4 regions of the Embleya australiensis genome follow, and region 4 is predicted to be linked to each of the others. Evidence: riboswitches for the same ligand, from Rfam matches in the RefSeq annotation. Region 4 holds a riboswitch; each other region holds the start of a gene.
The links. A riboswitch is a leader RNA that binds a small molecule or an ion and turns the genes downstream of it on or off. The one in region 4 is predicted to bind cyclic di-AMP.
Positions count from the first base shown of each region.

Region 1: it holds a riboswitch for cyclic di-AMP, as region 4 does, so the genes downstream of both, ACMXN5_RS38555 (transglycosylase family protein) here and ACMXN5_RS20100 (NlpC/P60 family protein) in region 4, are expected to answer to the same signal.
Region 2: it holds a riboswitch for cyclic di-AMP, as region 4 does, so the genes downstream of both, ACMXN5_RS41080 (NlpC/P60 family protein) here and ACMXN5_RS20100 (NlpC/P60 family protein) in region 4, are expected to answer to the same signal.
Region 3: it holds a riboswitch for cyclic di-AMP, as region 4 does, so the genes downstream of both, ACMXN5_RS05760 (transglycosylase family protein) here and ACMXN5_RS20100 (NlpC/P60 family protein) in region 4, are expected to answer to the same signal.

Region 1 covers NZ_CP182423.1:1,896,122-1,900,478, forward strand. The annotation lists gene ACMXN5_RS38545 ((Fe-S)-binding protein) at 1-185, shown strand, start outside; gene ACMXN5_RS38550 (DUF1345 domain-containing protein) at 456-1,097, shown strand; cyclic di-AMP (ydaO/yuaA leader) riboswitch at 1,836-2,037, shown strand; gene ACMXN5_RS38555 (transglycosylase family protein) at 2,106-3,326, shown strand; gene ACMXN5_RS38560 (glycerophosphodiester phosphodiesterase family protein) at 3,489-4,357, opposite strand, start outside.
Region 2 covers NZ_CP182423.1:2,475,088-2,479,444, forward strand. The annotation lists gene ACMXN5_RS41075 (methyltransferase) at 1-1,738, shown strand, start outside; gene ACMXN5_RS41080 (NlpC/P60 family protein) at 1,886-2,848, opposite strand; cyclic di-AMP (ydaO/yuaA leader) riboswitch at 2,855-3,011, opposite strand; gene ACMXN5_RS41085 (DNA-binding protein) at 3,581-4,057, shown strand; gene ACMXN5_RS41090 (TMEM165/GDT1 family protein) at 4,091-4,357, opposite strand, start outside.
Region 3 covers NZ_CP182422.1:1,404,259-1,408,615, reverse strand. The annotation lists gene ACMXN5_RS05775 (Tm-1-like ATP-binding domain-containing protein) at 1-120, shown strand, start outside; gene ACMXN5_RS05770 (phosphoenolpyruvate hydrolase family protein) at 122-985, shown strand; gene ACMXN5_RS05765 (EthD family reductase) at 1,062-1,397, shown strand; cyclic di-AMP (ydaO/yuaA leader) riboswitch at 1,619-1,781, shown strand; gene ACMXN5_RS05760 (transglycosylase family protein) at 1,887-2,507, shown strand; gene ACMXN5_RS05755 (hypothetical protein) at 2,654-3,403, opposite strand; gene ACMXN5_RS05750 (carotenoid oxygenase family protein) at 3,491-4,357, opposite strand, start outside.
Region 4 covers NZ_CP182422.1:4,615,668-4,620,024, reverse strand. The annotation lists gene ACMXN5_RS20110 (ATP-binding protein) at 1-384, shown strand, start outside; gene ACMXN5_RS20105 (LuxR C-terminal-related transcriptional regulator) at 381-1,058, shown strand; gene ACMXN5_RS20100 (NlpC/P60 family protein) at 1,154-2,239, opposite strand; cyclic di-AMP (ydaO/yuaA leader) riboswitch at 2,249-2,387, opposite strand; gene ACMXN5_RS20095 (hypothetical protein) at 2,756-3,112, shown strand; gene ACMXN5_RS20090 (PIG-L deacetylase family protein) at 3,132-3,851, opposite strand; gene pcrA (DNA helicase PcrA) at 3,995-4,357, shown strand, end outside.

The DNA.
Region 1 (4,357 bases), on a different replicon from region 4:
CCCGCCGCATCCTCGACCGCAAGCTGGACGCGATCGAGGCCAGTGGCGCCGACGTCGTGGTCGCGGTCAACCCCGGCTGCCTGCGCCAACTCCGCACCGGGCTGCGACGCCGCAAGTCGCGCGTACGCGCGGTACACCTCGCCGAATTCCTCACCACACCCAACGGCGGCGCCCGGACGCCCTGACCATCACGGGCCCGACACCGGCGTCTCGGGCCGAGTTCGGCGTATGCGACTCCACACGGGGGGAGCCGCATACGCCGTACCCGACCCGAGACACCCACACTCACCCGGCTCGGCTCTGCCCTGCCCTGCCCTGCCCTGCCCTGCCGAGGCTCCGGCGAAGTGACAAGCAACTCGGAGTGAATGGCGCCAGGACCACGGGCCCACGACCTCGCCGAGACGCGCCGTGTTTCGCTGACACCGGCTGCTTCGACCGACTGACAGAATCGGCACATGGCCGGACCGCGTGCGCGGGCACGACTTCGCTGGACGGGGTCGGCCGCAGAGACACTGATCTTCCTGTCCAGTGTCGCGTTCCTGAGCAGCACCGCCCGGTGGGCGCTGATCGTGTGGGTCGTCGTCGGGTCGCTCTACATCGCCGGCGGGTTCGCGGCCGTTTGGCGGGGACAACCCGTCGAGGCCGGCGCGGTCACGGAGCTGCGCGCTCTGGCCCGGTGGTCGTGGATCGCGCCGCTGCTCGCGGGGACGACCGGCGCCGTGTCGGCGGTGACGGCTCTGCTTGCGAAGGACCAGGTCGTCGGCGGTCATCGTGATCTCGGACTGACGGTCGCCGCTTCGCTCGGAGTGATCCTGTCGTGGGCGCTGATGCAGGTCGGCTTCGCGCAGATCTACCTCGTCATCGACGTCACCGGCGGGCACGGCGACCTTCGGTTCCCCGAGGGCACGACGCCGTCGTTCCTGAGTTTCGCGTACTTCTCGTTCACGCTCGCCACGTCGTTCGCGACCAGCGATGTCGAAGTCGTCGGTGTGCGGATGCGGCGGATCGTGCTCGTTCACACCGTCATCGCCTACTTCTACAACGCGCTGGTGGTCGCCGTCGCGTTCCAGGTGCTTCAGGGGCTCGTCAGCCCGTGAGACGCGATTCTCGCGCGACCGGTACCGCCACCGTCCCGGCCGCGGCCGGACCCATCCGGTCGGCATCGGGATGGTCGGACCAGGCGCCAAGCCTGCCCGGTCCCGGTGCGATACCCGCGCCCGCGAATCGGGCTGCCGGTGCGGGACAGCCGCTGCCCGAGTCGGTTCGGCTGACGCTCAGTGGATGAGGACCCCGGCGGGCGCCGCCCGACACGATCACCCGCAGTTCATGTACGGGCAAATCACCCCATTCGGGGCGGGTCAGACCGAAGCGCTCCACCGCGCCACCCGGTTCGAACGGAGCCATCCCGCCGAGTGCCCACACCACAACACGCACGCCCTTCGCCCTCGCCGCCTCCCATAAACGGGCAGGTCGAGCCCCATTTCGACCCGTTTTCCACCGTCCCGAGACTGTCGTTTTCGACAAACCCCGTGGCGCACGTCACATCCCGCGTACCGATTGTCAGAAACTCGCACGCACCGTGAACCGAGTTTCCACGATTCTGACTCCCTGCAATTCCCGCATCACTCTCCGCTCAAGGTCCCGGGCACAATGCGTGGACGCTTCGGGACTTTCGGTCCCGGAATTCCACCCTTCCGACCCGAATCTTCGGTTTCGGCGAAACGTGATGTTTGGATCCGAGTCGGGTGTATGCGTAGCTTGGTGCTTCGCCGCACCGGTCCGGTGTTCGGCGGAATGTGTCTCCCGGTTCGCCGAATCCTGCCGCCGGAGAGGCCACGGTACGAAACCCGAAAGGCAGGAGCGGGGGAACCAAGTGGAATGCCGTCCCGGGCGTCCGCATGTCGCGGACGTTCGATAACGACGGCTTGGGGTGAAGCCGTGCCCGCCTCCTCGATACCCGAGGAGTCGACGCCGGCCGGGCGAGACTCTCCAGCCCGAATCCGACAGCTCACTTCGTAGGCGTGGGAGAAGGAAAAATCTTCGTGCAGTCGTTCATCACCCCTGCCCGCAAGCCCAAGAACGCGCGCCTCGCGCTCACCCTCGGCATGGCCGGCGCCATCGTCGCCGCCCCGCTGATCACCGGCTTCGCCACCTCCGCCACCGCCGCCCCGGTCTCCGTCTGGGACAAGGTCGCCATGGGCGAGAGCTCGGGCAACTGGCACATCAACACCGGCAACGGTTTCTACGGTGGCCTGCAGTTCACGCAGAGCACCTGGAACGAGTTCGGCGGTCAGCAGTACGCCCCGCGTGCGGACCTGGCCACCAAGGACCAGCAGATCGCCATCGCGGAGAAGGTCCTCGCCGTACAGGGCCCCGGCGCGTGGCCGAACACCTCGGGCCCCGCGGGCCTGACCCGTGGCGGCGCCGCTCCGGCCGTCTCCCCCAACGCCAAGTCGGGCTCGACCAAGGCCACCGTCAAGGTCGCCCCGAAGGTCGCCGAGAAGCCGGTCGAGTCCGCGCCGGCCCCGAAGGCCCCGAAGATCGAGGTCGTCCCGGCCGCCGAGACCACGGCCACGACCACCACCTACTCCGTGGTCAAGGGCGACACCCTGTCCAAGATCGCCGCGGCCAAGGACGTCGAGGGCGGCTGGCACAAGCTGTACGCCGACAACAAGTCCGTCATCGGCGGCAACCCGAACCTGATCCTGGTCGGCCAGAAGCTCTCGCTCTCCGGCAAGGCCGCGGCCGCCACGAAGACCGAGGCCAAGGTCGAGACCAAGACCGAGGCCCAGGTCGAGACCAAGACCGAGGCCAAGCCCTCCGTGTCGGTCAAGGTCGCGCCGAAGCCCGTGACCAAGGAGAAGGCCCCCGTTGTGGCCAAGGACTCCTCGGCCAAGGCCGGCAGCACCGCCGTCAACTCCTCCGGCTACGTCGCTCCGGTGAACGGCGCGCTGGGAACCGCGTTCGGCACCGGTGGCTCCATGTGGTCCAGCGGCAGCCACACCGGCCAGGACTTCGTGGTCGGCACCGGCACCTCGGTCAAGGCCATCACCTCGGGCACCGTGGTCAGCGCCGGCAACGGTGGTGCCTACGGCAACGAGGTCGTCATCAAGCACGCGGACGGCAAGTACTCGCAGTACGCCCACCTGTCCAGCATCGGCGTCCGCGCCGGCCAGACGGTGAGCACCGGTCAGCAGATCGGCCTCTCGGGCGCGACCGGCAACGTGACCGGCCCGCACCTGCACTTCGAGATCCGCACCACCCCGAACTACGGCAGCGGCATCAACCCCGTCACCTACCTGCGCGCGCACGGCGTCAACCTCTGATCCGAGCACAACCGGGAAGTTCCAGGGCCGGGCCCGTCGACCACGCGTCGACGGGCCCGGCCCTGTTCCATGCCCGCCGCGCGGACGGTGCCGGCCGGATGGGCACCGTCCGCCGAAGCGGCCGTATCCGCCACGCACCGAGCGAGCGGCGCTTCCCCGGCGTCAGCCCCGCGCGGGGTAGCGCTTCGGCAGCGGCAGCCCCCGCGCCGCCATCAACTCCCGCAACCGGTCCGGATAATCGGTGATCAGCCCGTCCACGCCGTCGTCCATCAGCTTCGCCATGGTGGCCGGGTCGTCGATCGTCCACGGCACCACCTTGATGCCCAGTCGGTGTGCCTCGTCGACCATCGCCCGCGTCACGTAGGGACGGTAGTTCGGATCGCCCACCTTGCCGTCCTGCGGGAAGCCGTGCACCGGGGAGAACGAGGTCGCGCCGAACGACTCGATCGCCCGCAGCGGGTCGCCGCCGAAGTCGTCGATGTCCAGACCGCCCAGCCAGGGCGAGGCGCCGGGCTTGCCGACTTGGAGGAAGTCGTAGTTGGTCAACGCGACCAGCGGCAGCCGGGGTTCGACCTGACGCATCCTCATCAGCGAGCCCCAGTCGAAGCTTTGGATGGTGACCTGGCGCAACAGCCCGGCCCGGCGCACCTCGCGCGCCACCGTCTGCACGAACTGCTCGCGCGGCGCCGTCTCGTTCGGCGCGCCCGCCTCGACCTTGGTCTCCACGTTGAGCTTCACGCCGCGTGCGTGCCGCCGGTTGACCAGGTCGAACACCTCGGTGAGCAGCGGCATTCGGGCGCCGGGCGAGGTGGTCTGGCCGGGGAAGCCCGGGAACTGCCGTGACCCGCAGTCGAGGGTACGGACCTGGTCGAGGGTGAGCGTGTTGACGTACTTCCCGACGTAGGGGAACTCCGGGTCACCGGCCCGCACGGGTCCGGTGTCGGCACACTTGCGGCCGTCGACCTTGCGGTCGTGGGTGACCACGGCCCGGCCGTCCTCGGTGATCTGGACGTCCAGTTCGAGGGTGGAGA
Region 2 (4,357 bases), on a different replicon from region 4:
GTACCTGTCCGATCCGGACGCCGACCGTATCCGCGCGTTGATCGACCACGTGTGCGGACACGGCGCGGCGGACATTCTCCGGGCCGCGCTGCCGCCGGGAGTTCCCGACGCGGTCGTGGACATGGTGTCCCGGCACTGCCGCTTCGACCACGCCGCGCTGCTCGTGTTCCCGGAGCGGCTCGGCGACCTGCTCGACCGACTGCCGCACTGGGGATTACGCACCATCGAGGTCGTGCCCAGCACCGTCGTTCGCAACCGCATCGCCGAACGCCTGGGCCTGCGCGCGGAATCGGTCGACGTACACATCGTGCGCTGCTCGCTGCCCGGCGACGGGGTCGCCGCCTGCGAGGGCCGCAACCTCGAACTGTTCGCCGTGGCACCGGTCCCGGGAGCCGACTTCGCCCGACTACGGGCCGAGGAGCGCGCCCGCAACGGCGAGACGCACTTCGCCTTCCGCGTGGTCGAGCCGACTCCGGTCACCCTCCTGGATCTGCACGACCTGCTGGTGTCCCGGGACGAGGTACTGCGGGACGGCGGCGGCTTCAATCCGCACGAGGACACCTTCGTGCTGTACTTCCGCAGCACCGGTGAACCGGCCTCGGACCGCTGGCCGCGCCGCCTGGAGATCCTGGCCACCGGTTCGTATCCCGAGGTTCTGCGGCGCCACGCGGCTCCGGACCCGGCGTCCGGTCGGGCCGGTTCGCCGGCGCACGAGGATCCGCCGCGCGAGGACCCGACCCGGGAGATGTTGCACCTGGTCACCGGCGCGTGGGTGACCCAGGCGATCGGTGTCGCGGCACGGCTGGGCCTGGCCGACCACCTCGGCGACGGGTCCCGGTCGGTGGCCGAGCTGGCCGAGGCGGCGGGTGCCGAACCGGACCGCCTGGGGCGGCTGATGCGCCTGCTGGCCGGGCACGGGGTGTTGCGGGTCGAGGCGGACGGACACTACCGGCTCACCGAGCGCGGTGCGCTGCTGCGCACCGATCGGGACGGATCGTTGGCCGCGCTGGCGGACCTGTACAGCGGTCTGTTCTTCACGTCGTATCTCGGCCTGGAACACACGGTGCGCACCGGCGAGGACGCGTTCACCCGGGTGCACGGCCGGGAGTCGTTCGAATATTTCGCCGAACACCCGGACGACGCCCGGCTGTTCCGGGAGGCGATGGCGTTCGGCACGATCGTCTTCGACGCGGTGCCGGCCGCCCTGGACCTGCCGCCGGCCGCGACGGTGGTCGATGTCGGGGGCGGCGACGGGGAGTTGCTCCTACGCGTGTTGCGCGAGCATGCGACCGCGCGCGGGGTGCTCTTCGAGCGGGGGCATGTGGTCGACGCCGCCCGGGAGTTGCTCACCGCATCGGCCGCCGAGGACCGGTGCGATCTGGTGGTCGGCGACTTCTTCACCGATCCGCTGCCCGGTGGCGGAGACGTGTACCTGCTGGCCCGGATCCTGCACGACTGGGCGGATGCCGAGTGCCTGGTCGTGTTGCGGGCGCTGGCCCGGGCGATGCCGGTCGACGCACGCCTGGCGATCGTCGAACGGCCGATCGTCGAGGCGGGCGGGTCGGTGTTGCCGCTGCGCTTCGACATCCAGATGATGACCAACGCCCGGGGCCGCGAGCGCACGGTGGCGGAGTATCGCGCGTTGCTGGCCGAGGGCGGCTTCGAACTGCTCGACCTGCGACCGCTGCCGCTGGACATGGCGGTACTCACCGCCCGACCGCGTCTTACGCAGGAGTAGCTACCCGGCGCACGTGCAGGCAGCGGATGTGCGACGGCGCCGTGCCCCCGACCACGGTCGGGGGCACGGCGCCGAGCCACTGCTGTCACAGCTACCGCCACTGCTGTGCGATGCTCACCCGGGCGCCGCCGCGGCCGGGTCGCGCGATCAGTTCGGGCGGGTCGCGCCGGCGATCGGCATGGTGTTGATCGAGGCGATCTCCACCGGCTTGCGCGAGTTGGCGGCGTGCACCATCTTGCCGTCGCCGATGTAGATGCCGACGTGGCTGATGCCCGAGTAGAAGAACACCAGGTCGCCGGGCTGCAGGTTGGCGATCGACACGTGCGGGTCGGCGGCGAACTGGTCGTTGGTCACGCGCGGCAGCGAGATGCCCGCCGCCTTGTACGCGGCCTGGACCAGACCCGAGCAGTCGTACGCGTTCGGGCCGGTGGCGCCGTACACGTACGGCTTGCCGACCTGCGCCTTGGCGAAGGCGACGGCCTGGAGGGCCTTGCTCGACGCGTTCGAGGAACCGCCGGTGGGCGCCTGGTTGCCCTTCGAGCCGCCGGTGGCGGGCTTGGCGGCGGGCTTGGCCGCGACGTCGACCGACGGCTTGCTCGTCGGCTTCGGCGCGGTCTTGCCGGTGACCGTGGTCTTCGGCTGGACCTGGATGCTTGGCTTGGCCGGGGCCTCCGCCTTGGGCTGCGCGGGCGCCGAGCCGGTCAGCCGCAGGGTCTGGCCGATCTCGATCAGGTCCGGGCCGGACAGGAGCACGTCGCGGTTGAGCTGGTACAGGCTCTGCCAGCCGCCGGAGACCTTGTTGGTCAGCGCGAGCTGGGACAGCGTGTCACCGGCCTGGACCAGGTAGCGGGCCTTGTCCGCGGCGGTGGTGGCCGCGGGCGCGGCGACCTCGGCCTGGACCGGGGCACTCTCGACCGCGGCGGTCGGCGTGGCCGACAGCACGGCGGAGGCGCCGGTGGGGGCCTGGTCGGTGGTGGGGACCTGTGCGTGGGCCGCACCGGCGCCGGCGACCGGGATGACGGCTCCCATGCCGGCGATGCCCACCGCCGCGACGAAGCGGCGGACGTTGGCGGGGCGGGCGGCTCGGTGGCGAGCGTTTGCGGACAGCATGAAATGGGGTCCTCTCCTGTCGCCTACGAGGTGAGCTGTCGGATTCGGACTGGAGCAGCCCGGTCGCTTCACGCGACTTCACCCCTAGCCGTCACCGGAACGATCCCGGCCACGGCGATTCACCTGGTTCCCCCGCTCCCGTCGGATTCTTCGCTGTAGACATCCCGCTGCCGGCGACGGGATTCGGCGTACCGGCGGCAGGGTTCACCCGAAAGGTGAATCGGCGAGAAAGGTAGGCAATGCGATGGGGAGATCACAACCGAATCCCAGACATTGTGCGGAGCGTAAAGGCGGAATAAAGGCGACATCTCGGCCGGCTTCGGTCGGAAGCACCCGCGATGACGAGGGCGTATCTCGGAGAGTGGCGTGACGGAGCGGTAACGGAAAATAGTCGAGATCCGTCGCCGGCCACCGAAAATGAATTGCAACCCGAAGTCGGCTATATAATTTATGTCCGTTTTATCCATGCGGGCTACATCACATTCCGGGCATCGGGCCGGCCGCCCCCCCGTGCCTACGCCCCGGCAGAGGGGCTTTCCACCGGACGGACGCGCCGGGGACCGTCACTGGTGCGGTCTCCTGCTCCTGGGTCCGGGTTTCACTCCGGCGCAACCCAGGCCGGATCGACGCGGGGGTAGGGGGCGGAATCAAGCCACATGAACAAAGTGTTCAACACGAATCATGCGACATGATCCATTGACATCGATCCGTGCGTCTCGGCATGCTGTGACCATGTCGTCGACTCCGGACACGCCCGCGACCCCCGAATCCCACGACCCCTTCACCGCGCCCGACCCCGAGCAGGCGCGGGCCCGGCGCGTACACGCCTCCCTGTTCCGGATCGCCGAGCGGCACGCGGCCACCGACGAGCAGCGCGCGCGGCAGGTGCACCCGTACATGCTCGGCCCGCACGAGGCGATCCGGCTGGTGTCGTTCCTGCTCGGCGGTATCGCGCAGCCCGCCGACGGCGAGCCGGCGGTCGACCACGCCGACATCACCGCCGCGCTGAGCCTGATCCCGATGGCCAGGGGCGAGATGGACGACCTGGAGGCGGGGCTGCTCCGAATGGCCCGGGGGCGCGAGATGACCTGGCAGGAGATCGCCTTCGGCCTGGGCCTGGGCACCCCGCAGGCGGCCCGCCAGCGCTACGAGCGCCTGCTCGGCCGCACCACCCCCGAGCCGGAGGACGACCCGGCCGCTCGGGCCTGAACGCGCGCGGGTCGGCTCGCAACACCCACCGGGTCAGCCCGCGAAGACCTCGACCAGGGACCAGATCGCCAGGCCGAGCATGCACACCCCGCCGATCCGCTGCACGGTCTGCAACGGCATGCGCTTGGCGATGAACCGCCCGGCGAGCAGCGCCAGCGCGGACACCGACATCAGCGCCGCGACCGAGCCGATCGCGGTGGACCAGGTGCCGTTGGTGGCGGCCAGGTTGGCGGTGGTGATCTGGGTCAGGTCGCCCCACTCGCTGATGAACACGGCCATGAAGGCGGTCGAGAACACCGC
Region 3 (4,357 bases), 3.2 Mb from region 4:
GGCCTCGACGGGACCGCCGTCGAGGTGCGCGAGGTCGCGACGGACATCAACGATCCGGCGTTCGCCAAGGCGGCGGCGGATCGATTGCACGAGTTGATCACGAAGGGACACGTGGACTGAGATGAACGGACGCGAGGCGCGGGGCCGACTGCGCACGACGGTCGAGCAGGGCGGCGTCGTGATCGGCGCGGGCGCGGGCACCGGATTGTCCGCCAAGTGCGCCGAGGCCGGGGGTGTGGACCTGATCATCATCTACAACTCGGGCCGCTATCGCATGGCCGGCCGGGGTTCGTTGGCGGGACTGCTGCCGTACGGCGACGCCAACGCGATCGTGGTGGAGATGGCGGGCGAAGTGCTGCCGGTGGTGCGCAGTACCCCGGTCCTCGCGGGGGTGTGCGGCACCGATCCGTTCCGGATCATGCCGCACTTCCTGGACCAACTCGCGGCCATGGGCTTCGCGGGAGTGCAGAACTTCCCGACGGTCGGCCTGTTCGACGGCGTCTTCCGGCAGAACCTGGAGGAGACCGGGATGGGCTACGACCTGGAGGTGGAGATGATCCGGCTGGCGGCGGAGCGCGGTCTGCTCACGGCGCCGTACGTCTTCGACCCCGAGCAGGCCCGTGCGATGGCGGCGGCCGGCGCCGATGTGCTGGTCCCGCACCTGGGCCTGACCACCAAGGGCAGCATCGGCGCGACCACCGCGGTCACCCTCGACCAGGCGGTGGAGCGGGTGCAGGAGATGCGCGACGCGGCGGCGGAGGTCGATCCCGACGTGCTGGTGCTGTGCCACGGCGGGCCGATCGCCGAACCCGAGGACGCGGCGTACGTCCTGGCCCACACCACCGGCGTGGTCGGCTTCTTCGGCGCCTCCAGCATGGAGCGTCTGCCGACCGAGGTGGCCATCACCGAGCAGGCACGGGCGTTCAAGAGCATCACCCCGAGTGGGGACGCCGCCACGACGGGCGACACCCCGGCACATCCGTAACGACCGCGCCCGGCAGCAGCCGCGTGGCGCAAGCGCACGTCCGTCCGTCCGACCACCACGAGCGTGAGGACCCGGCATGTACAAGTTGACCGTGCTCTACGGCCACCCCGACGACCCCGCGGCGTTCGACTCCTATTACTGGGACAAGCACGTCCCGCTGGCCCGCACCATGCCGGGGCTGACCGGCTGGACCATCGGCAAGTGCGAACCGGATCCGTCCGGCGCGAAGCCGCCCTATTACCTGGTGGTCGCGCTGTACGCGCCTTCGCGCGCGGAACTCGAGGCGGTGCTGGATTCGCCCGAGGGGCGGGCCACGGTGGCCGATGTGCCCAATTTCGCGACCGGTGGCGCGACGTTCCTCTGGGACGAGGAGCGGGTAGTGGTTCCGGTAGAGCTGCCCGCGACGGAATAGCCCGTCGCTGACGCACGCGTGACCGCGTGGCCGCGCACCGTGTACGCCGGCGCCGTGACCTGCAAGGACGGCGACAAATCGGGCAAATAGGTGTTATTCCCCCTTATGGGGGACGTCACAAACCGCCCGAAATGTTTGCCAACCCGGCGAACCGGTGCGTAGCTTCGTGGTTGTTCGCACAAGCGGACTCCCCGGGCGGTACGCCGAATCCTGCCGCCGCCCGAGGGAAGCAGTCGATATCGACTGGCGGCAGGAGCGGGGGAACCAAGTGAGCCGACATCGGCACTGCCGATGCCTGGGGTGAAGCCATGCCTGTGACAGGCGAGGCCGGGCCAATCGTCCGAACCCGACAGCTAACTTCGTAGGCGCCCGACGAGGTAATCAATGACCTTCCGTGCCATCACCGCTCCGGTTCGTTCGCTCTCTCGTGGCCGTCGCGCCGGCATCGCCGTCGCCGCAGGTGCGGGTCTCGTCCTTCCCCTCGTGGGCATGGCGGGCAGCGCGAACGCCGCGACTTCGTCCACCTGGGACGCGGTCGCCCAGTGCGAGAGCACCGGCAACTGGAGCATCAACACGGGCAACGGCTTCTCCGGCGGTCTGCAGTTCACCCCGAGCACCTGGAACGCGTTCGGCGGCAGCCAGTACGCGGCCAGCGCCGCGCAGGCCTCCAAGGCGCAGCAGATCGCCGTCGCCGAGCGGGTCCTGGCGAGCCAGGGCCCCGGCGCCTGGCCGGTCTGCTCCGTCAAGGCCGGCCTGGGCAAGGGCGGCGACGCCAACGCCACGGCCGAGTCCTCGACCACCGGCAAGACCAAGTCCTCGGTCGAGCCGAAGGCCGAGCCCAAGTCCGAGGCCAAGCCCGCGACCGGCAACGCGCCGAAGCTCAACGTGCAGCCCAAGCAGGACGTCGCCAAGCAGGACGCGCCGAAGTCGGCCGCGACCGAGCGGGCGTCGGGCTCCGGGACCTACACCGTCAAGTCCGGTGACACGCTGTCCGCGATCGCGGCCAAGTTCGGTGTCAAGGGCGGCTACAAGGCCCTGCACACGGCCAACGCCGGCGTCATCGGCGACAACCCGAACGTGATCGCGGTGGGCACCAAGCTCGCCGTCTGATCCCCCCTCACCACGTGGGCCCCGCCGAACACTTCGGCGGGGCCCACGTGTGCGCCGATCGCCCCTTCGCCGGCGCCCCGATCGTCTCCGCCGCACTGCGGCCGGTCGCTCGTGCCTACCGGACGCGAGTAGGCCGAACGGCCCGGTCAGCTCTGCTCGGTGCGCAAAAGCCGCAGGAACGCCTTGATGCCGGAGATGACTTCCTGGTTGTCCGTCAACTGGCTGATGGTGTCCTCGAAGCGGCGGCCGAGGGCGTCCACCTTGCGGTCCGCCTCCTGGAAGCGCCTCGTCGTGTCGGCCGCCCCGAAGACCGTCGTCTCCTTGAGTTGCTCGATGCTCTCCAGCAACTCCTTGGTGCGGGTCTCCAGGCCCTCGACCTTGGCCTTGAGCGCCGTGACGTCCTGGCTGACCGCGAGCACGTCGTCGCGGGGGTGGGTCACCTCGCGCAGCATGGTGCGCAGCCGCTGGGACAGGTGCTCCGCATACGCCTGACCGGGTCGGAACAGGGTGCTGAGCAGGTAGAACCCGGCGAACCAGTAGCCCACCACGCCACCGGAGATCCAGGTGATCAGCGCGATCACCGCGGCGGAGAGCACGTGTGCGCCGATCGCGCCGTAGAGCAGTCGGCGGGCCATCCGCCGGGCCTCGACGTCATGCCCCTCGGGAACCGCCAGGCCCCGCTCCCGGCTGATCGCGATCTCCGTGATCACCCGCTGGGCCCGGAAGTACAGGTTCCACGGCGCGGTCAGCACCAGGATCAGCCAGAACAGACACACCGCCCCCGCCCCGAGCGAGAGCAGATCCGCCAATGACGTGTCCTCGACGAAATACAGCACGATGCCCAACGCCGTCGTGCCGACGAACAGCAGAACCGCAAGCAGCCTGGTCGCACCCACCCGAATCGCACTCCCACCCCACCCGGTGCCCGGCCCACCCGAGCACGCTGCTCGGACTGTAGAGCACGAAGATCGGCGTGGTCGGGTTCAGCCGTCGGCAACCGATCCGTCGCAGTCGGGAATCCACGAACCATGGATTCCGGCCGGTACCCGGCGCGGCAGTTCGACGACCGCGATCGGCGGCGCGGTGATCCTGCGCGCGTCCAGCACCAGCAACTCCGAGGCGTTCCGGGCGAGATCACCGACCACGGTGAGCAGGTAGCCGTCGTCCTCGGCGGTGCCGCCCTCGGCCGGCACGAACACCGCCTCGCCGGGCATGCGGTCACGCCCCTGCCCGGCGATCCACCGCTCCCCGCTCACCCGGTCGTACTTGACGATCGCGTACTCGCGCAGCCCCGCCCCGGGAAAGGCCGACACGTAGCCGAATCGGTGCGGCCGGCCCACCGCACGGGCATCGATCGTGGGGAACTCGACGACCAGCGAGTCCAGTTCCTGCTCGCCCGCGATTCCCGAGGCCGGGTCCAGGATCCATCGGTGCGAGATCGCGCCGACCACGGGTGGTTCGGGGTAGCCGGGTGCGCCCACCCACCACCGCCAACTCGTCTCCCACGCGGCGCGATCGAACCTCGGCGCCTCCAGCACGATCCGCCCGCGCGCGTCCTCGTACGCGTTGGCCACATGCAGCACCATCCCCGGCGACACCTCGAACCAGGTCGGTACGGCCGGGCCGGTGCGCGGCATCACGCCGATCCGGGGCGCGTAGGACTCGCTCCAGCGGTAGGGCACACCGGAGGACTCGGCCGGGTTGAACACCACCGGCAGGTCGAGCCAGACCACATGACGTCGCGTCAGGCCGAAGTCGTGCATCAGCGAGGGCCCCGCGCCGCAGATCACCTCGCTGCGGATGATCCGCCCCCGGGGCGAGGCGACGTGGTACGTGAGATACGGCGGGGT
Region 4 (4,357 bases):
GAGGTGGAGGACGCGCACGGGGTGTCGATCGAGATCGTGTGCGTGGGCGACTGCCCGGTCGACGACCGGCTCTCCGCGCTGATCGCCGCCGCGCGCGAGGCGATGGTGAACGCGGCGAAGTACGCGGGCGGCGCGGCGATCTCGGTGTTCGGCGAGGCCGACGAGGACACGGTCACGGTGTTCGTCCGCGACCGCGGGCCCGGTTTCGACCCGGACTCCGTACCCGCAGACCGGCTGGGTGTGCGAGAGTCCGTGCTCGGGCGCATGCGCCGCAACGGGGGCGCCGCGAACATCCGCAGCGAACCCGGCGAGGGCACCGAGGTCGAGCTGGAGATGCGCCGCGCCGACGCCGGCCGGTCCGCTGTGGGAAGGACGAACACGTGAACACCACCGAGACGAGTAGCGCACCCGTCGAGGGCACGCCCCGCACCCGGGTGGTCCTCGTCGACGACCACCGGATGTTCCGCACCGGCGTGCGCGCCGAGATCGGCGAGGCGGTCGAGGTGGTCGGCGAGGCCGACGACGTGGCGAGCGCGGTGGCCGTGGTCACCGAGACCCGCCCCGAGGTGGTCCTGCTCGACGTGCACCTGCCCGGCGGCGGCGGGGTCGAGGTGTTGCGCCGGTGCGCGTCGCTGATCCCGGCGGTGCGCTTCCTGGCGCTGTCCGTGTCGGACGCCGCGGAGGACGTGATCGGGGTGATCCGGGGCGGCGCCCGGGGCTATGTGACCAAGTCGATCACCGGCGACGAGCTGATCCGCGCGATCGGCCGGGTCGGCGAGGGCGACGCGGTGTTCTCGCCGCGCCTGGCGGGCTTCGTACTGGACGCGTTCGCGGCCACCGACGTGCCGCCGATCGACGAGGACCTGGACCGGCTCACCCAGCGCGAGCGCGAGGTGCTGCGGCTGATCGCGCGCGGCTACGCCTACAAGGAGATCGCCCGCCGACTGGTCATCTCGGTCAAGACGGTGGAGACCCATGTCTCCGCCGTGCTGCGCAAGTTGCAGCTGTCCAACCGGCACGAGCTGACCCGCTGGGCGACGGACCGGCGACTGGTCTGACCGGTCGCGGACGCCCGGCACATACGACGACGGCGCCCGTCCTCGGATTCGTTCCGAGGACGGGCGCCGTCGTATGTGCCGGGTGCCCGAGGGCTCTAGCCGGGGCGGATGGCCGCGAGGAACGGCATCGAGTCCAGCGGCGCCTTGGTCACGGTCTTGCCCGGACGCGGGGCATGCACGATCTGGCCGTTGCCGATGTACATGCCCACGTGGCGGTTGTCCGAGTAGAAGAACACCAGGTCGCCCGGCTGGAGGGCGCTCTTGGCGATCCTGGGGCCGTCGTTGATCTGGGTCCAAGTGGTGCGGCTGAGCGAGACGTTCGCCGCCTTCCAGGACGCCTGGGTCAGGCCCGAGCAGTCGTACGAGCCGGGGCCCTCGGCACCGGAGACGTACGGCTTGCCGATCTGTGCCAGCGCGAAGTTGATCGCGGCCTGGGCCCGACCGGACGCCGGGACGCTGGTCGCCGGCGCGGTGTCCTTGTCCTTGTCCCGCGAACTGCGGTCGTTGCCCCGCGTGCTGTCGTTCGCGTGCTCGTCCGAGTCGAGGACTTCCTTCTTCTGCTGCTCGGTGAGCGTGTTGAGCAACCGCTGCGCCTCGGCCAGCTTGGCCTGGATGTCGGTCTTGTTCTTGTTCAGGTCGGTGCGCAGCTTCTCCAGTTCCGCGAGCTGCGAGGAGGCCTCGGTGCGGTCCTGCTGGAGAACTCGGGCCTGCGCCGCGATCTGCTTCAGCTTGGCGGCCTGCTGGCCGTCGAGCTGGGACAACATCTGCGACTTCTGCAGGTAACCCTCGGGGTCGCCGCTGAGCGCGAGCGAGAGCGACGGCGGGAGGCCGCCGCTGCGGTACTGGTTGGCCGCCAGGACACCGATCTGGTCGCGCAGGGCGTTCAGCGCGGCCTGTTCCTCGGTGATCCGGGCCTGCGTCTGGTTCGCGGTGCCCTGCTGCTTCTCGATCTGCTCCTCGACGCCGTTGGCGGCGTCGGTGGCCTTGATCACGTCACTGTGCAGCTGGTTGACGCGGTCCTTGGTCTGCTGGAACGACTGCGCGGGATCCGCGCTCGCGGTGCCGGCGAAGGTCATCACGCCGGTCATCGTCGCGGCGGCCGTAACGACGGTCGCGGCGGTACGCACGGCGGTGCGCGGCTTGGGCTTGCGGTGTTGCCCGGGTCGACGTTGGGACGCCACTGGTGGCGGGTCTCCTTCCTCGGCCGCCTACCGGGTTAGCTGACGGGTTCGGGCGGAAGAAGGCGCCCTACGGTGCCGAAGCACCGATTCACCCCAAGGGACTGCGAGGGTCCCCGGTTCCGGCTGCGCGTCGCGACGACCGTGGTTGCCCACCGTCACCGAAACCCGTCACCGAATTCGGCGGAGGCGATCGTGTCGACCGGGTGGCCGACCTCGAGCCGATCGCCTGCCGCAGAACACTAGTCACACGCGTGTCAGGACCATCACCATTGGCCTTCGTATTGCCAAAACTTTACCAATGTCACCGTTTCCATCTCCGCGTATCACGGGAAAAGCGCCCGGATTCCCTAAAGTCGATCTTGATCCCTTTTGGCGATCTTTAATGGCATTCGACCGATGGTGAGGCGTGAACCGCCGCCGGCTAGGCTGCCGGACGGCGGCGGGGGTCTTGGCGTCGGCGCCGAGAACGCCGGCCGGATGCCCACCGGGGCGACGATCGACGAGGGGTTGTACGACGTGGACGTTCTGCGGCAGATCCTGCTGGTGCTGCACATCGTGGGCATCGCGGCCCTGCTCGGCGGCTTCCTCACCCAGATGTCCGCGCTGCGCACCGGCGACGTGCGGATCGTGCCCGCGATGACGCACGGCGCGCTGACCATGCTCGTCACCGGCCTGGCCCTGGTGGGCGTGGTGCAGTCCGGCCTGGACCGGGACGTGGACACCGCCAAGATCGGCACCAAGCTCGGCATCCTGCTGGTCATCCTGCTGCTGGTGTGGGGCAACCGCGCCGCGGACCGGGTGTCCGCGCGCGTCCTCGGCGCGATCGGCCTGCTGACCGTGGCGAACATCGCCATCGCCGTGATGTGGACCTGAGCGGCCGGTCCCGCCGCCGCTAGCGGGTGTCCACCACCCGGAACACCTCGGCCATACGTCCGGCGCCCAGGTCGAACCGCGCCGCGTTGCCCTCCAGCATCGACACGACGTGCTCGCGCAGCTCCGGCAGATGGCCCGTCTGGCTCTCGTGCGACAGCAGCGCCGCGATCTTGCGCTCGAACACCTCCGTCACGTCCACCGCGTGGTTCGGCGCCGCGGTCGGCGACAGCCAGGTCTCCGGCACCGTCCACTCCTTCAGCCCCTCCGCCTCCAGCAGTTCGGGGTGGGCGAACGGGTTGCGCGCGTCCGGATAGATGGCCCGCATCGCCGCCTCGCCGGCCTCCAGGTGGTCGGGGTGGCTCGGCGCCAACCGGGTCCAGTCCCGCTCCGGACTCGGGATCACCATGCGCTGCGGGCGCACCTGCCGGATCACCCGGCTGATGTCGCGCCGCAGTTCCATGGAGGCCGCCAAGCGCCCGTCCGGATACCCCAGCCAGTACAGCTGCCGCACCCCCACGTGCGCCGCCGCCGCGCTCTGCTCGGCCCGCCGGATCCCGCCGATCTCGGACCGGGGCACCGCCGGATCGAACCCGCCCGCGTCCCCGTCGGTGACCAGGCAGTAGCTCACCTCGATGCCCGCCTCGGTCCACGTGGCGACCGTCCCCGCCGCCCCGAAGTCGATGTCGTCCGGGTGCGCGGCCAGCACCAGGACCCGCTCCACGTCGCGATCGTCCAGCACGATGTACTCCCTTGATCCGACTCGCTCCGACCCGAACCGACCCGATGTCCGACGGGGCGAAGATGGTTGTCGGCGCAATGATCCCTGCCCGCGACAACGGCCCGGGCACGACCCGCCCGACACCCACCTAGACTCGGGGAACGATGAGCAGCCTCTTCGACGACATCCCCCTGCCCGGTTTCGACACCGCGGCCAAGAAGTCCCCCGCCGGCTCCGCGGACGAGATCCCGCTGCCGCCCGAGCCGGACGAGAACCACGTGTACGGCCTGCCGGAGGACTATCCGGACGACCTGTACGAAGGGCAGTACGCACCGCCGCCCGAGCCGCGCGACGCCTACTACCGCAACGGCGCCCCGCGCCCCGTGGTGGACCCGGCCCGGCTGCTCGACGGGATGAACCCGCAACAGCGCGCCGCGGTCGTGCACGAGGGGTCCCCGCTGCTCATCGTGGCGGGCGCGGGCTCCGGCAAGACCCGTGTGCTGACCCACCGCATCGCCCACCTGCTC